DNA from 2 places in the Mesorhizobium sp. B2-1-1 genome. Region 2 is predicted to be linked to the other one. Evidence: riboswitches for the same ligand, from Rfam matches in the RefSeq annotation. Region 2 holds a riboswitch; the other holds the start of a gene.

Region 1 (7,404 bases), 1.5 Mb from region 2:
CGACTGGAATGCCAACGAGGCGCGCACCAGCGCCCTGCTGAAGAAGGTGGGCCTCAAGGAGGACCCCAAGACGCTGATCACCAATATCGGTGTCGGCAAGCAGCAGCTGGTCGAAATCGCCAAGGCGCTGAGCAAGGAGGTCAAGCTCCTGATCCTCGACGAGCCGACGGCGTCGCTCAGCGAAAAGGACAGCCAGGCGCTGCTCGACCTTCTGCTCGAATTCAAGCGACAAGGCATGACCTCGATCCTGATCTCGCACAAGCTCAACGAGGTGAACCGGGTCGCCGACAAGGTGACCGTCATCCGCGACGGGCGAACCATCGAGACGCTGTCCAGGAAGGACATCTCGGAAGACCGCATCATCACCTCGATGGTCGGCCGTTCGCTCGACGATCGCTATCCGCCGCGCGAGCCCGATATCGGCGAGGTCGTGTTCGAGGTGAAGAACTGGTCGGTCTATCACCCGCTCCATGCCGAGCGGCAGGTGATCAAGGGCATCGACATCAATGTGCGCAAGGGCGAGGTGGTCGGCATTGCCGGGCTGATGGGCGCCGGGCGAACCGAATTCGCCATGAGCCTGTTCGGCCGCTCCTATGGGCGCCGCATCACCGGCGAGGTGCTGCTCAAGGGCAAGCCGATCGACGTCTCCTCTGTGAGCAGGGCGGTCGAACACGGCATTGCCTATGTGACCGAGGATCGCAAGACCTACGGCCTCAATCTCATCGACCATATCAAGCACAACATTACGCTGGCCAATCTCGGCGGCGTGTCGCGCCACAGCGTGATCGACGATTTGCGCGAGCTTGCCGTCGCCAACGACTATCGCAAGCAGACCAACATCCGCGCCTCCAGCGTCTATCAGATGACCGGCAATCTTTCCGGCGGCAACCAGCAGAAGGTGGTGCTGTCGAAATGGCTGTTCGCCGACCCGGAAGTGCTGATCCTGGACGAGCCGACGCGCGGCATCGATGTCGGCGCCAAATATGAAATCTATACGATCATCGCGCGCCTTGCGGCCGAAGGTAAGGCGATCGTGGTCATCTCGTCGGAAATGCCAGAACTGCTCGGCATCACCGACCGCATCTATGTCATGAACGAAGGCCGCATCGTCGGCGAAATGCCCGCGGCGGACGCAAGCCAAGAAAGAATAATGCGCGCCATCGTTCGGGGAGAAGGAAAAGCAGCATGAGCACGGAAAGCGCCCCCGCCCCGCAAAGCAACGTCGCCGAAGATGTAGGGCAGCGTCCACGCATCGCCGTATCGGCGCTGGCGACGAACCTGCGCGAATACGGCCTGATCCTGGCGCTGATCGCCATCATGGTGTTCTTCCAGTTCACCACCTCGGGAACGCTGTTCAAGCCGGTGAACCTGAGCAATCTGGTGCAGCAGAACTCCTTCATCATCGTGATGGCGCTCGGCATGCTGCTGGTCATCGTATCGGGCCATATCGACCTCAGCGTGGGGTCCGTGGCCGGCTTCATCGGCGCGCTGGCGGCGATGATGATGGTGATCTGGCCTCTCGGCATATTCAGCAACCCGCTGGTGGTTTCCATCCTCTGCCTGATCGTGGGCGGCCTCATCGGCGCGGCGCAAGGCTACTGGATCGCCTACCACCGAATACCGAGCTTCATCGTGACGCTGGCCGGCATGCTGATCTTCCGCGGCATATGCCAGGCGCTGCTCGGCGGCGGATCTTCGGTCGGACCGCTGCCGCCCGAGTTCAAGGCGCTCAGCTCCGGCTTCATTCCAGATGTCATCGGACCGCTGACGCTGATCCCGCCAACGGTGAATGCAGCCGGCAAGACGATTATGGGCAGCGGTCTGACGCTGCACATGACGACGATCGTGCTGGGCCTGATCGCCGTGCTGGCCTATGCCTATTTCGGGCTACGGACGCGACGCAAACGCGAACGCCACGGCTATGAGGCCGAGCCCTTTACCCTGTTCGTCATTAAGACGCTGGTCGGCAGCGCGCTGGCGCTGTTCCTGGTCTACCAGTTCGCCAGCTATCGGGGCCTGCCGGTGGTGCTGCTCGTCATGGGCCTGCTGATCTCGCTGTTCGTCTTCGTCACCAAGCGCATGACGATCGGCCGCCGCATCTATGCGATGGGCGGCAATGCCAAGGCCGCGCAGCTGTCGGGCATCAAGACCGAGCGCCTGACGCTTTACGTGTTCGTCAATATGGGCGTGCTGTCGGCGCTTGGCGGCCTGATCATCGCGGCACGCCTTGGCCAGGCCGTGCCGGCGGCAGGCCTCGGCAGCGAGCTCGACGTCATCGCCGCGGTGTTCATCGGCGGCGCCTCGGCGATGGGCGGCGTCGGTCAGGTCATCGGCGCGGTGGTCGGCGGCTTCATCATGGGCGTGATGAACAACGGCATGTCGATCATGGGCGTCAATGTCGACTGGCAGCAAGTGGTCAAGGGCCTGGTGCTGCTCGGCGCCGTGATCTTCGACGTCTACAACAAGAACAAGGCCTGAACAGGCTTCAGGCGAGGCAAGCAGGAGGCATACGGTCGCGGCGCTGCCGGCAATTCGCCGGCTTGAAAAAGTCCTTCAGGACCGAGCTCGCGAGCGCAATCCGGACGACGAGTTCAACCCGTGGCACGGCCAGTCCGAGCCGCGCAGGTCAGGGTTTGCCAGAAGGCAGCCATGCCAAGATATGAGAGAGGACTGATCATGCTGATCTCGCAGATTCTCGACGACGCCGAGACAATCCGTGTCGTTGCACGCACGGGCGGCAAGACCCGGATCATCAACGGCGCGCGCAGCGTCTATTCGCTGGCGATGGAAGCCGCTCGTACCGGCGTGGGCCTTGCCGCGCTGATCGAACGCAAGGGACTTGGCGAGACCGTCGATCTCGACGCCGCCTACAAGAAGGGGCGGCTGCTGTCGCCGATCAATCATCCCGATCCGGCGCATCTGCATCTGACCGGCACGGGGCTCACGCATCTCGGCTCGGCGGCAACGCGCGATTCCATGCACAAGAAGCTCAGCACCGACGGCGAAGAGCAACTCACCGATTCCATGAAGATGTTCCGCATGGGGCTGGAAGGCGGCAAACCCGCGAAAGGCCAGATCGGGGTGCAGCCGGAATGGTTCTACAAGGGCAATGGCACGATGGCCGTGGCGCCGGGTGCCGCGCTCCTGTCACCTGCCTTCGCCAAGGATGCCGGCGAGGAGCCCGAGGTTGCCGGCATCTATGTCATCGGCGACGACGGCGCGCCGTTCCGGGTCGGCTTCACTCTGTCCAACGAATTTTCCGACCATGTGACCGAACGCGTGAACTACCTCTTCCTCGCCCATTCCAAGCTGCGCAACGCCTCCTTCGGACCTGAGATCCTGGTCGGCGACCTGCCCGCCGACATCAGGGGCTCCTCACGCATCTGGCGCGACAGCAAGTTGATTTGGGAAAAGCCGTTCCTGTCGGGCGAAGCGAACATGTCGCACACCATCGCCAATCTCGAACACCACCATTTCAAATATTCGGCTTTTCGCCAGCCGGGCGACGTGCATGTGCACATGTTCGGCACCGCGACCCTGTCCTTCGCCGACGGCATCAAGACCGAAGCCGGCGACGTGTTCGAGATCGAGGCCGGCGATTTCGGCCTGCCGCTGCGCAACCCGCTCGAAATCGAAAAGCCGGTGAAGGTGGCGGTGAAGGCGCTGTGAGATGAGCGTGATCTCCTCCCTGGTGGGAGGAGATCGGCAGCTTCCATCTCAATAAATATCGAAATCGAAATACTTGTCCTGGATCTTCTTGTAGGTGCCGTCGGCGACGATGGCGTCGATGGCTGCGTTGAGCTTGTCGCGCAGCGCCGTATCCTCGAGGCGCACGGCAATGCCGGCTTCGGTCTCGGTGCCCTTGACGTCGCCGACCATCTTGCAGCAACCGTCGCTCGCCTTCTTCATCCAGTCCATCAGCACGAACTTGTCGGAAAGGACGGCATCGAGGCGGCCGTTCTGGAGATCGGTGATTGCCTCTTCCTGGGTCGGATAGAGCTTCGCTTCGGCGCCGGCCTTGCCATAGACGTCCTGGGCGTAGTTGGCCTGCGTGGTCGCCGCCTGGGCGCCGACCGTCTTGCCGGCGAGTGCCGCCGGTTCGGTCGAGGCGATGTCGCTGTCCTTCAGGGCGACGAGCGACAGCGGCGTCGTATAGTATTTGTGGGTGAACGCGACCTGCTTCTTGCGCTCCTCGGTGATGCTCATCGAAGCGATGATGGCGTCGAATTTCTTGGCCTGCAGCGCCGGGATGATGCCGTCCCAGTCCTGGGTGACGATCTCGCATTCGACCTTCATCTGCGCGCACAAGGCGTTGGCGATGTCGATGTCGAAGCCCTCGACCTTGCCGTCGGGCGTGATGGTGTTGAACGGCGGATAGGCTCCCTCGGTGCCGATCTTGATTTTCTCCGCCGCATGCGCCGACAGGGCGCCGGCACCAAGCGTCAGCATGGCGGCGGCCGCCGCCGATATGATCCATTTCGAAATCTGCATTTTCATTCCCCTTGAGCGCCGCCACGTCGGCGGCCGGCGAGGCAGCCAAGCATGGCGAGCCGGCGCAGGCAAGTATCTTGCCTGACGGTGATGAGCGTTCAGGGCGCGGCGCGAAAGTGCTTGGACAGCTTCAGGCCCTGCGCCTGGTAGTTCGAGCCGAGCTCGGTGCCGTAAAGCGCCTGCGGCCGCTTCAGCATATGCTCGTAGACCAGCCGGCCGACGATCTGGCCATGATCGAGGATGAACGGCACCTCATGGCTGCGCACTTCGAGCACGGCGCGGCTGCCGGTGCCGCCGGCCGCCGAATGGCCGAAACCCGGATCGAAGAAGCCGGCATAGTGGACACGGAACTCGCCCACCAGTGGATCGAAGGGCGTCATTTCGGCCGCGTAGAGCGGCGGCACATGCACCGCTTCCTGGCTGACGAGGATGTAGAACTCGTCCGGATCGAGCACCAGCTCGCCGGCGCCGCTCTTGTGGATCGGCTCCCAGAAGTCGACGATCTCCTGCGCCGCGCGTTTGTCGACATCGACGAGGCCGGTATGGTGTTTGCCGCGATAGCCGACCAGCCCGTCACTGTCGCCGTTGAGATCGATCGACAATGCGATGCCGCCGCCGGAGATGTTCGGCGGTTCGGTGGCGACCAGCATTTCGGCCCGGTGCAATTGATGCAACTCTGCTTCCGAGAGCAGCGCATTGCCGGTGCGGAAGCGTATCTGCGAAAGGCGCGAGCCGGCGCGCACGACGATCGGGAAGGTGCGTGGGCTGACTTCGAGATAGAGCGGACCATGATAGCCGACGGCGATCTTGTCGAACTCGTGGCCGCGATCGGTCATCACGCGGGTGAAGATATCGAGCCGCCCGGTCGAGCTCTTGGGATTGGCGGACGCCGAAATTTCCGCCGGCAGCGCCAGGCTTTCGAGCAGGGGCACGATGTAGACGCAGCCGGTTTCCAAAACGGCGCCGTCGGCCAGGCTGATCTCGTGCAGCTTCAGCCGGTCGAGTTTTTCACTGACCTTGTGGTTGGGACCCGGCAGGAAGGACGCGCGCACCCGCCACGCCTTGTCGCCGAGCCTCAGATCAAGGCTGGCCGGCTGGATCTGGTCGGCGTCGAGCGCACGCGACGACTTCAGCGCGCCGGACTGGAACAGCGCCGCAATGTCCTGATCGGGAAGAATTCCTGTCTGCCGCAAAGTCTGGCTCCGCTCTGCTGGTACAAATCTCTTAATGAAGCCGGCAATTGACGCAAGCGTGGCGCGGGTCTAAAGGGTCGTTATCCCGTGGTGATTTGGCCGGTCGGCTTGCAGCCACGTTAAACAAGTCGCTAAAGGACCGTCGGGCCGCAAGGCCGCATGGACCGGTTGCGACTTTTTCGCGGCCGGTTTTTTTGTGTTTGGATAGGACGATGACGAGCAAGACGCGCAACTGGAAGCCTCAGACCGCACTCGTGCATGGCGGAACCCTGCGTTCCGGCTTCGGCGAGACTTCCGAGGCGATATACCTGACCCAAGGCTATGTCTATGAGACGGCCCAAGCCGCCGAAGCCCGCTTCAAGGGCGAGGAACCGGGCTTCATCTATTCGCGCTACGCCAATCCGACCGTCGACATGTTCGAGAAGCGCATGTGCGCGCTCGAAGGCGCCGAGGACGCGCGCGCCACCGCGTCCGGCATGGCGGCGGTGACGGCAGCCCTCCTGTGCAGCGTCAAGGCCGGCGATCATATCGTCGCGGCGCGCGCCCTGTTCGGCTCCTGCCGCTGGGTGGTCGAGACGCTGGCGCCGCGTTACGGCATCGAGGCGACGCTGGTCGACGGCACCGATATCGCCAACTGGGAAAAGGCGGTGCGGCCCAACACCAAGCTGTTTTTCCTGGAAAGCCCGACCAACCCGACGCTTGAGGTGGTCGACATCGCCGCCGTCGCTTCGCTTGCCAATTCGATCGGCGCGCGGCTGGTCGTGGACAATGTCTTCGCCACGCCGCTCCAGCAGAAGCCATTGCAGCTCGGCGCGCATATCGTGGTCTATTCGGCGACCAAGCACATCGATGGCCAGGGCCGTTGTCTCGGCGGCGTCATCCTGTCGGACAAGAAGTGGATCGACGAGAACCTGCACGATTATTTCCGCCATACCGGCCCCAGCCTGTCGCCGTTCAATGCCTGGACGCTGCTGAAGGGCCTGGAAACGCTGCCGCTGCGCGTGCGCCAGCAGACGGAGAGCGCCGGCAAGATCGCCGATTTCCTGGCCGAGCAGCCGGAGATCGCCCGCGTCATCTATCCCGGCCGCGCCGACCATCCGCAGGCCGATATCGTCAAGAAGCAGATGTCGGGCGGCTCCACCCTGATCTGCTTTGACGTCAAGGGCGGCAAGCAGGGTGCCTTCGCCTTGCAGAACGCGCTCGACATCGTGCTGATCTCGAACAATCTCGGCGACGCCAAAAGCCTGATCACCCATCCGGCGACGACGACGCACAAGAACCTCAGCGACGAAGCGCGCGCCGAGCTCGGCATCGGACCCGGCACGCTCAGGCTGTCGGTCGGGCTGGAAGATACCGACGATTTGCTGGACGACATCGCGCAGGCGTTGAAGGCCCGATGAGGACTGGTGGCAGACCGAGGATTACAGGCCTGCCGCTTTGCGCAATGCTTCGTTCATGCGCGTCTGCCAGCCATCACCGCCGGCCCTGAAACGGTCGACAACATCGGCGTCGAGGCGCAACTGTACCGCACGTTTGGGTCGCGCAAGCGGCGGTCGGCCAACTTTGCGGCGCGAAGCGGCATCGGTCGGCTGCGCATCCGGATCGGCCTCGGCGGCGGCAGTGATCGCAGCATCTTCCTCGTCGGTCCTCGCGCCAAGCGCCTTTCTGGCGAGCCCCAAAGCATCAGCGCGCGACTGCTTTGGGGGAGTAGCCTCGCGGC
Region 2 (7,404 bases):
GTCGAGCAGGTCGAACGACGTCTTCTCGTCGGCGGTCCAGCCGAAGACATTGCCGCCCAGAACCAGCGGCGCGATGGAAAGGTCGGTGCGACCGAGACGGCGTTTCTGCAAGGCTGATCTCCGTGTTGGTGGGATTGGGCGGCTATCGCCCGTTGAGAGTCGGAGCCTAACCTAGGTCTCGCCGCATCGAGGTCAAAGACCTCGCCGGATTTTTCCGCAAGCCAGCGCTTCACAAAGGCGCGATCCGCCTAGCCACGTCTTCCAACCAGTGATCGCGGATGCCGAGCGCCCGGAGATGGTCCAGCGTGCTCGACACATAATCCTCATTATTGCCGGACTGGCCGACAGCGCCGCGCACCACATCAGCGGCGTGGGCCGCATCGAGCGCACCGGCATACTGCTCATGATTGCGGTCGACGATATAGGCCACGGCCTCGACCGTGCCGCCGCCGTCAAGGCGGACATTGAGCATGCGCTCGAGATAGACATTGGTGACCAGCTCGCGCTCACGCAGATAGGCGATGACCTCGTCCCGCAACTCGCCCGGCACCCGGAAAGCCAGCCCGACGCAGGAACCCCCGCGGTCAAGGCCGAGCACCAGCCCCGGACGTTCCCGCGTGCCGCGATGCACGAAGGAATAGACGCACAGCGCGCGACGATAGCCATGCAGGCGCGCCCGCCTTGTCTCGACATGCGCGAACCCCGGCCGCCATATCAACGAACCATAGCCAAACACCCAAAAATCGCCCATATCGCCGTGCCTGATTGCGTAAGAATGGCAACACCACACCGGAATCGGTGTTTTTTCCGTCCATCTCTGTCTACCTTTTGTCGTTGCCAGAATCGACAGCCCGCCCACAGCCCCCATGCGTGAACGAGAACCGCAGCATGACGTCCACTGACGAACGCCAGCCGAAGCATCGCCGCCGCCTGTTCTGGCTTGCAGCGTTTGTCATCGCGCTGTTCGCCATCTACAGCGGCGGCTGGTTCTATCTCGCCGACAGGGTCCGGAGCGAAGCCGACAAGGCGATCGCCACGCTCAACAAGAGTGGCATCGAGGCCGGCTGCGCCAATCTCCAGGTCAGCGGTTATCCCCTGAGCTTCGCCGTCTCCTGCGACAATCTTGCTTATGAGGACGACGCCAAGAACCTTGCCGCCTCTGCCGGCTCCTTCAACGCCGTCGCCCAGATCATCCAGCCGCTGTCGCCGGTCGCGGACCTGCGCGGTCCGCTCAGGACCTCGGTTCCGGGCATGGTGCCGCTGTGGATCGACTGGGATGATCTTAAGGCCAACGTCAAGCTCTCATGGCCGCTGCCGCGACGCATTTCGCTCACGGCCGAGGGCCTGTCCGGCCAGACCGATCCGGCCGACGACACCGATCCGGTGCAACTGTTCAGCGCCGGCAAGGCGGCGGGCCAGCTGCAGCCGAACGGCAGGGATATCGACTATATCGGCAGCTTCGGCGATCTGGAGATCGACCCCGATGCGATCGGGGGCCGCGTCCTGCCGCCGCTCGACGCCAGTGGCGAGGCGACGCTGAAGAACGGCCTGGCCCTGATCGGCACGCAACTGAAAAGCCTGCGCGGCCAGGCCGTCGAGATCCGCAGGCTGGATTTGTCGTCGGGCACGGCGCACGTCGCCGTTTCCGGGCCGCTGTCGGTCGACACCGAGGGCCTGGTCGATGCCGATCTGATGATCAGGCTGAAAGACCCGAAAGCCGTGGCCGCCATTCTCGGGGCCGCCATACCCGAACAGAAGAACCAGATCGAACAAGGCTTTGCCGCCCTGGCGCTGCTCGGCAACGAACCGTCGATGCCGCTCAAGGTGGTCAAGGGCAAGGCCTCGCTCGGCTTTATCCCGCTGGGCAAGATCAAGCCGGTCGACTAAGCATCCCCAATGGACAGACCGGCAAAACTCCTGAGCGTCGGCGCGCTGACGCTCGACACCATTCTTCGCGTCGAAGCGCTGCCCATCCATCAGGGCAAGTTCATGGCCGCCGATGGCGTCCAGATCGCTTCCGGCATGGCCACGAGTGCCGCCTGCGCCGCACGCCGGCTGGGCGCCGAAGTGTGGCTTTGGGCGAGCGCCGGCGATGATCAGGTCGGCAACCAGCTGATATCGGGCATCGAGGCGGAGGGCGTCGATTGCAGCCTCGTCCGTCGCGTCCCCGGAGCGTCCTCGGCGCTGGCCGCGATCCTTGTCGACGGCCATGGCGAACGCATCATCGTGCCTTTCTACGATCAGCGCGCTCAGGCCGATCCCGACGGCTTGCCGGTCGCCGATCTCACGGCTTTCGATGCCGTGCTGGTCGATGTGCGCTGGCCGGGTGCTGCGGCGCTGGCGCTCAGCGCTGCGCGCGCTGCCGGCCGCCCTGGGATCCTCGATGCCGACACCGCGCCATTGGCAGTGCTGGAGCGGCTGTTGCCGCTCGCCTCGCACATCGTCGCCTCCGAACCGGCGGCGCGCATCGTCTGCGGCCAGGCGCTGGACCCGCAGGCCGCATGCGCCGACCTTGCGTCGCGCACCGACGCTTTCGTCGCGGTAACCGCCGGCGGGGCTGGAACCTGGTGGCATGACAGGCAGGCCGGTTGCGTACGCCACGTCGCTGCGCCAAAGGTCAAGGTGGTGGATACGCTGGCAGCCGGCGACGTCTTTCATGGCGCATTCGCAGCCGGATTGGCGCAAGCCATGCCGATCGAGCAGGCGCTACGCTTTGCCAGCGCGGCCGCAGCGCTCAAATGCCAGCGCTTCGGCGGCAGGCTGGGCGCGCCCGATCGTGCCGAGACACTGGCGATGATGGCGGCGACCTGGCCTGAAGGAGCCTAGTTTTTCGCCGGATGCTCGACCGCCTGGCGACCGAAATCCGGCACGTCGATGTCCTGGCCGGCCTCGATGATCGAGCGTCGCACGGCGCGGGTGCGGGTGAACAGGTCGAACAGCTTGTCGCCGTCGCCCCAGCGGATCGCCCGCTGCAGAAAAGCCAGATCCTCCGAGAACCGCGCCAGCATTTCCAGGATCGCGTCCTTGTTGTGCAGGCACACGTCCCGCCACATGGTCGGATCGGAGGCGGCGAGGCGCGTGAAGTCGCGGAAACCGGAAGCGGAATATTTGATGACTTCCGTCTTGGTCACCGATTCCAGGTCATCGGCGGTGCCGACGATGTTGTAGGCGATGATGTGCGGCAAATGCGAGACGATGGCCAGCGTCATGTCGTGATGCTGCGGATCCATCGTGTCGATGTTGGCGCCACAACGGCGCCAGAATTCGGAAAGCCTTTCCAGCGCGTCCGGATCCGTGTCCGGCAGCGGGGTGAAAATGCACCAGCGGTTGTCGAACAGATCGGCGAAACCGGCATCGGGCCCAGATTTCTCCGTGCCGGCCAGCGGATGGCCGGGAATGAAATGCACCCCACCGGGTATATGCGGCTGCATCTGTGCGATCACGGAAGCCTTGGTCGAGCCGACATCGGTGACGATGGCGCCCCTCTTCAGCGCCGGCGCGATCTCTTGCGCCACCGCGCCGGACGAGCCGACCGGCACCGAGACGATAACCAGGTCGGCATCGCGGACCGCTTCCTTGGCATCTATGGCGTAGGAGGAGCCCAGCCCAAGCTCTTGCGCCCGCGCCAGCGTCGCGGCGCTGCGCGTCGAGATGGCGACATGGCCGGCCAGGCCCTCGCGGCGGATGACGCGGGCCAGCGACGAGCCAATCAGGCCGATGCCGACCAGCGCGATCTTTTCGAACATCGGTGATGCCATGGCGTTCTAGCTTTTCAGGAATGTCGTGAGTGCCGCGACAACGCCGCGATTGGCCTCTTCGGTGCCGACCGTCATACGCAGTGCGTTGGGAAAGCCATAGCCCGAAACACGCCGCAGTATGTAGCCGCGCTGGGTGAGATAATCGTCCGCCGCCGCGGCCGAATGCTTGCCGTCGTCAGGAAAATGAATGAGGAGGAAATTGCCGACGCTCGGCGTCACCCGCAACCCGAGCCCGGTCATCTGTTCGCTCAGCCAGGCCAGCCAGGTCTCGTTATGCGCGACGCTACGCTCGATATGGGCGCGGTCGCGGACGGCGGCGATGCCGGCCTCGATCGCCGTCGCATTGACGTTGAAGGGACCGCGTATGCGGTTGATCGCGTCGACGATGTGCATCGGCCCATACATCCATCCGATCCGCGCCCCGCCAAGTCCGATCTTGGAGAAGGTGCGGGTCATGACCACGTTCTGAGAGCTGCCCGCGAGCTCGATGCCGGCCTCATAGTCGTTGCGCCTGACATATTCGGCATAGGCGGCATCGAGCACCAGAAGCACGTTCTTCGGCAGGCCGGCATGCAGGCGGCGCACCTCCTGGAACGGCACGTAAGTGCCGGTTGGATTGTTGGGATTGGCGAGGAACACGATCTTCGTACGTGGCGTGACAGCCGCCAGGATCGCATCGATGTCGGCGCGCTCCTGGGTCTCCTTGACCGCGACAGGCGTCGCACCCGCCGACTGGATGTAGATCATGTAGACCATGAAGGCGTGTTCGGTGAATATGGCCTCGTCGCCGGGCGCGAGATAAGTCTGCGCCAGCAGGCCGAGGATCTCGTCGGAGCCGTTGGAACAGATGATGTTCTGTGCGTTCAGACCATGCACCTCGGCGATTGCTTCGCGCAGGCGCCGGGCGGTGCCGTCGGGATAGACGTCGAGCTTCGCGGCGACCTCGCGCGCGGCCTCGATTGCCTTCGGCGAGGGGCCGAGCGGGTTCTCGTTCGACGACAGCTTGTGGACCTTGTCCACCCCGGCGGGGGCCGAGCTCTTGCCCGGCACATAGGCCTGGATGTCCATGATGCCCGCGCGCGGGGTTGGACGTGCCTTGTCCGGGGTCTGGCTCATATCGCAAAATCCGTCGAGAACGCTTCCGTCCTGGAAGCCGCTGCGGAAATACAAGCCATGGCCGGCAATGTCGAGAGGTGGCAGTGGTGCCAGCAGGCGGCATTGACGGCGAGGCAGGTGAGTTCTAGAAGGGCAGCGACAGTTCCGTGGTGATTTGGCCGGTCGGCTTGCAGCCACGTTAAACAATTCGCTAAAGGGCCGTTTGCGCGACGTAACCGGCTTTGCGAAGGCAATGCCGGTTTTTTGTTGTCCGCGGCCGGCCGGACGAACGCATCGGCGGCGCGGAGATCGGCAGCGATTTCCGCAAAGGCAAGGTGCAGCAAGAGAGACGAGATGGCCGCTCAGCGCGCTGGCAGAACCAACAACGAGGCAGACCAACCGTCGAGCCCGGTCGTGCGCTTCGGCGCCGACAAGCCGCTCAAGCTCGACGCCGGCACGCTGCTGTCGCCGTTCCAGATCGCCTACCAGACCTACGGCACGCTGAACGACGCCCGTTCAAACGCCATTCTCGTCTGCCACGCATTGACCGGCGACCAGCATGTGGCCAGCACCAATCCGGTGACCGGCAAGCCGGGTTGGTGGGAAGTGCTGATCGGACCCGGCAAGATCATCGACACCAACCGCTTCTTCGTCATCTGCTCAAACGTCATCGGCGGCTGCCTCGGTTCCACCGGCCCGGCCTCCACCAATCCCGCCACCGGCAAGCCCTATGGGCTCGACCTTCCGGTCATCACCATCCGCGACATGGTGCGTGCCCAGCAGATGCTGATCGACCATTTCGGCATCGAAAAACTGTTTTGCGTGCTCGGCGGGTCGATGGGCGGCATGCAGGTGCTGCAATGGGCGTCGAGCTATCCGGAGCGTGTTTTCTCGGCGCTGCCGATCGCCACCGGCGCGCGTCATTCCTCGCAGAACATCGCTTTCCACGAGGTCGGCCGGCAGGCCGTGATGGCGGATCCAGAATGGCATGGCGGCAAGTATTTCGACCACGGCAAACGCCCGGAAAAGGGGCTCGCCGTGGCGCGCATGGCCGCCCACATCACCTACCTGTCGGAAGCAGCCTTGCACCGGAAGTTCGGCCGCAACCTGCAGGACCGCGAAGCGCTGACCTTCGGCTTCGACGCCGATTTCCAGATCGAGAGCTATCTGCGTCACCAGGGCATGACTTTCGTCGACCGCTTCGACGCCAATTCCTATCTCTATATGACGCGGTCCATGGACTATTTCGACCTCGCCGCCGACCACGGCGGCAGGCTGGCCGATGCTTTTGCCGGCACCAAGACCCGCTTCTGCCTGGTGTCGTTCACCTCGGATTGGCTGTTCCCGACCGAGGAGAGCCGCTCGATCGTCCATGCGCTGAATGCCGCCGGCGCGTCGGTGTCCTTCGTCGAGATCGAGACCGATCGCGGGCACGACGCCTTCCTGCTCGACGAGCCGGAACTGTTCGCCGCCATCAATGGCTTCATCGGCTCGGCCGCGCGAGCGAGAGGGCTCGGCGCATGACCCCGCAAAATTGCAGACCTGTCCATCAAGGGTCACGCACCACGACAAGGGGCAAGCCATGAGCGTCAACCGCGCCCAGCGCGTCGATCTCGAGGTGATCGCCGGTCTGATCCCGCCGCAATCGCGGGTGCTGGACGTCGGCTCCGGCGACGGCTCGCTGCTCGAGCTTTTGCAGGAAACCAAGCAGATCGACGGCCGCGGACTGGAGCTGTCGCAGCGTGGTGTCAACGAATGCGTGGCGCGCGGCCTTTCCGTCGTTCAGGGCGACGCCGACAAGGATCTCGAATTCTATCCCGACAAGGGTTTTGATTTCGTCGTCCTGTCGCAGACCTTGCAGGCGACCCGCAACCCGAAGCTCGTTCTCGACGAACTGCTCAGGATCGGCGAACACGCCATCGTGTCCTTCCCCAATTTCGGCCACTGGCGGGTGCGCCTGTCGCTGTTCGTCAAGGGCCGCATGCCGGTGACCAAGGACCTGCCCTATTCCTGGTACGACACGCCAAATATCCACTTCTGCACCATCCGCGACTTCGTCAATCTGTGCGAGGAGCTTGGCGCGACCGTGGAAAGGGCGACCGCGCTCGACGCCAACGGCCAGAAGATCGGCCTGTCGATGCCATGGTGGTTCTGGAACTTCTTCGGCCAGCAAGCGGTGTTCTTGTTGAAGCGATAAGGGCCATCCCGGAGGTGGCTATGACACCCCCTTTTCGGGCGAAGTCGAGCTGCAGGCTGATCTCTGCGACGAAGGTCATCAGCAGGTTGGGACGCATAGCCCGGCGAAGGCTCAGCGATCGAGCTCCGGGAAATACGGATCCGACAAGAACCGTCTGTCGCGTTCGCCTTGCAGGCAGTCGATCGGAGCCTCGGCTTCGGCGGGAATGATCCTGGTCTCGTTCTGAACGCCGCTCACTTCGAGGATCAACTTGCGCCGGATCGCCGTCGAGAATTCGGCGGCTGTATAAATCGGCAGCACGAAGGAGCCCGGCCCGCCGGTTACGCACTGGGCGTAATACCGGTCGAGATGGCT

What was found. A riboswitch is a leader RNA that binds a small molecule or an ion and turns the genes downstream of it on or off. The one in region 2 is predicted to bind S-adenosylmethionine.
Region 1: linked by a shared signal. The riboswitch ahead of FJ972_RS27425 (O-succinylhomoserine sulfhydrylase) and the one ahead of metX (homoserine O-acetyltransferase MetX) in region 2 are both predicted to bind S-adenosylmethionine.

Annotation. Positions count from the first base shown of each region.
Region 1 covers NZ_CP083954.1:5,652,601-5,660,004, forward strand. Annotated here, with positions in the region: gene mmsA (multiple monosaccharide ABC transporter ATP-binding protein) at 1-1,189, shown strand, start outside; gene mmsB (multiple monosaccharide ABC transporter permease) at 1,186-2,478, shown strand; gene araD1 (AraD1 family protein) at 2,677-3,669, shown strand; gene FJ972_RS27415 (ABC transporter substrate-binding protein) at 3,718-4,491, opposite strand; gene FJ972_RS27420 (2'-deoxycytidine 5'-triphosphate deaminase) at 4,590-5,684, opposite strand; SAM riboswitch at 5,762-5,839, shown strand; gene FJ972_RS27425 (O-succinylhomoserine sulfhydrylase) at 5,897-7,084, shown strand; gene FJ972_RS27430 (BrnA antitoxin family protein) at 7,106-7,404, opposite strand, start outside.
Region 2 covers NZ_CP083954.1:1,449,951-1,457,354, reverse strand. Annotated here, with positions in the region: gene FJ972_RS07090 (aldo/keto reductase) at 1-111, opposite strand, end outside; gene FJ972_RS07085 (gamma-glutamylcyclotransferase) at 230-751, opposite strand; gene FJ972_RS07080 (DUF2125 domain-containing protein) at 889-1,887, shown strand; gene FJ972_RS07075 (sugar kinase) at 1,897-2,826, shown strand; gene FJ972_RS07070 (prephenate/arogenate dehydrogenase family protein) at 2,823-3,758, opposite strand; gene hisC (histidinol-phosphate transaminase) at 3,765-4,874, opposite strand; SAM riboswitch at 5,011-5,088, shown strand; gene metX (homoserine O-acetyltransferase MetX) at 5,208-6,377, shown strand; gene metW (methionine biosynthesis protein MetW) at 6,436-7,050, shown strand; gene FJ972_RS07050 (DUF1194 domain-containing protein) at 7,162-7,404, opposite strand, start outside.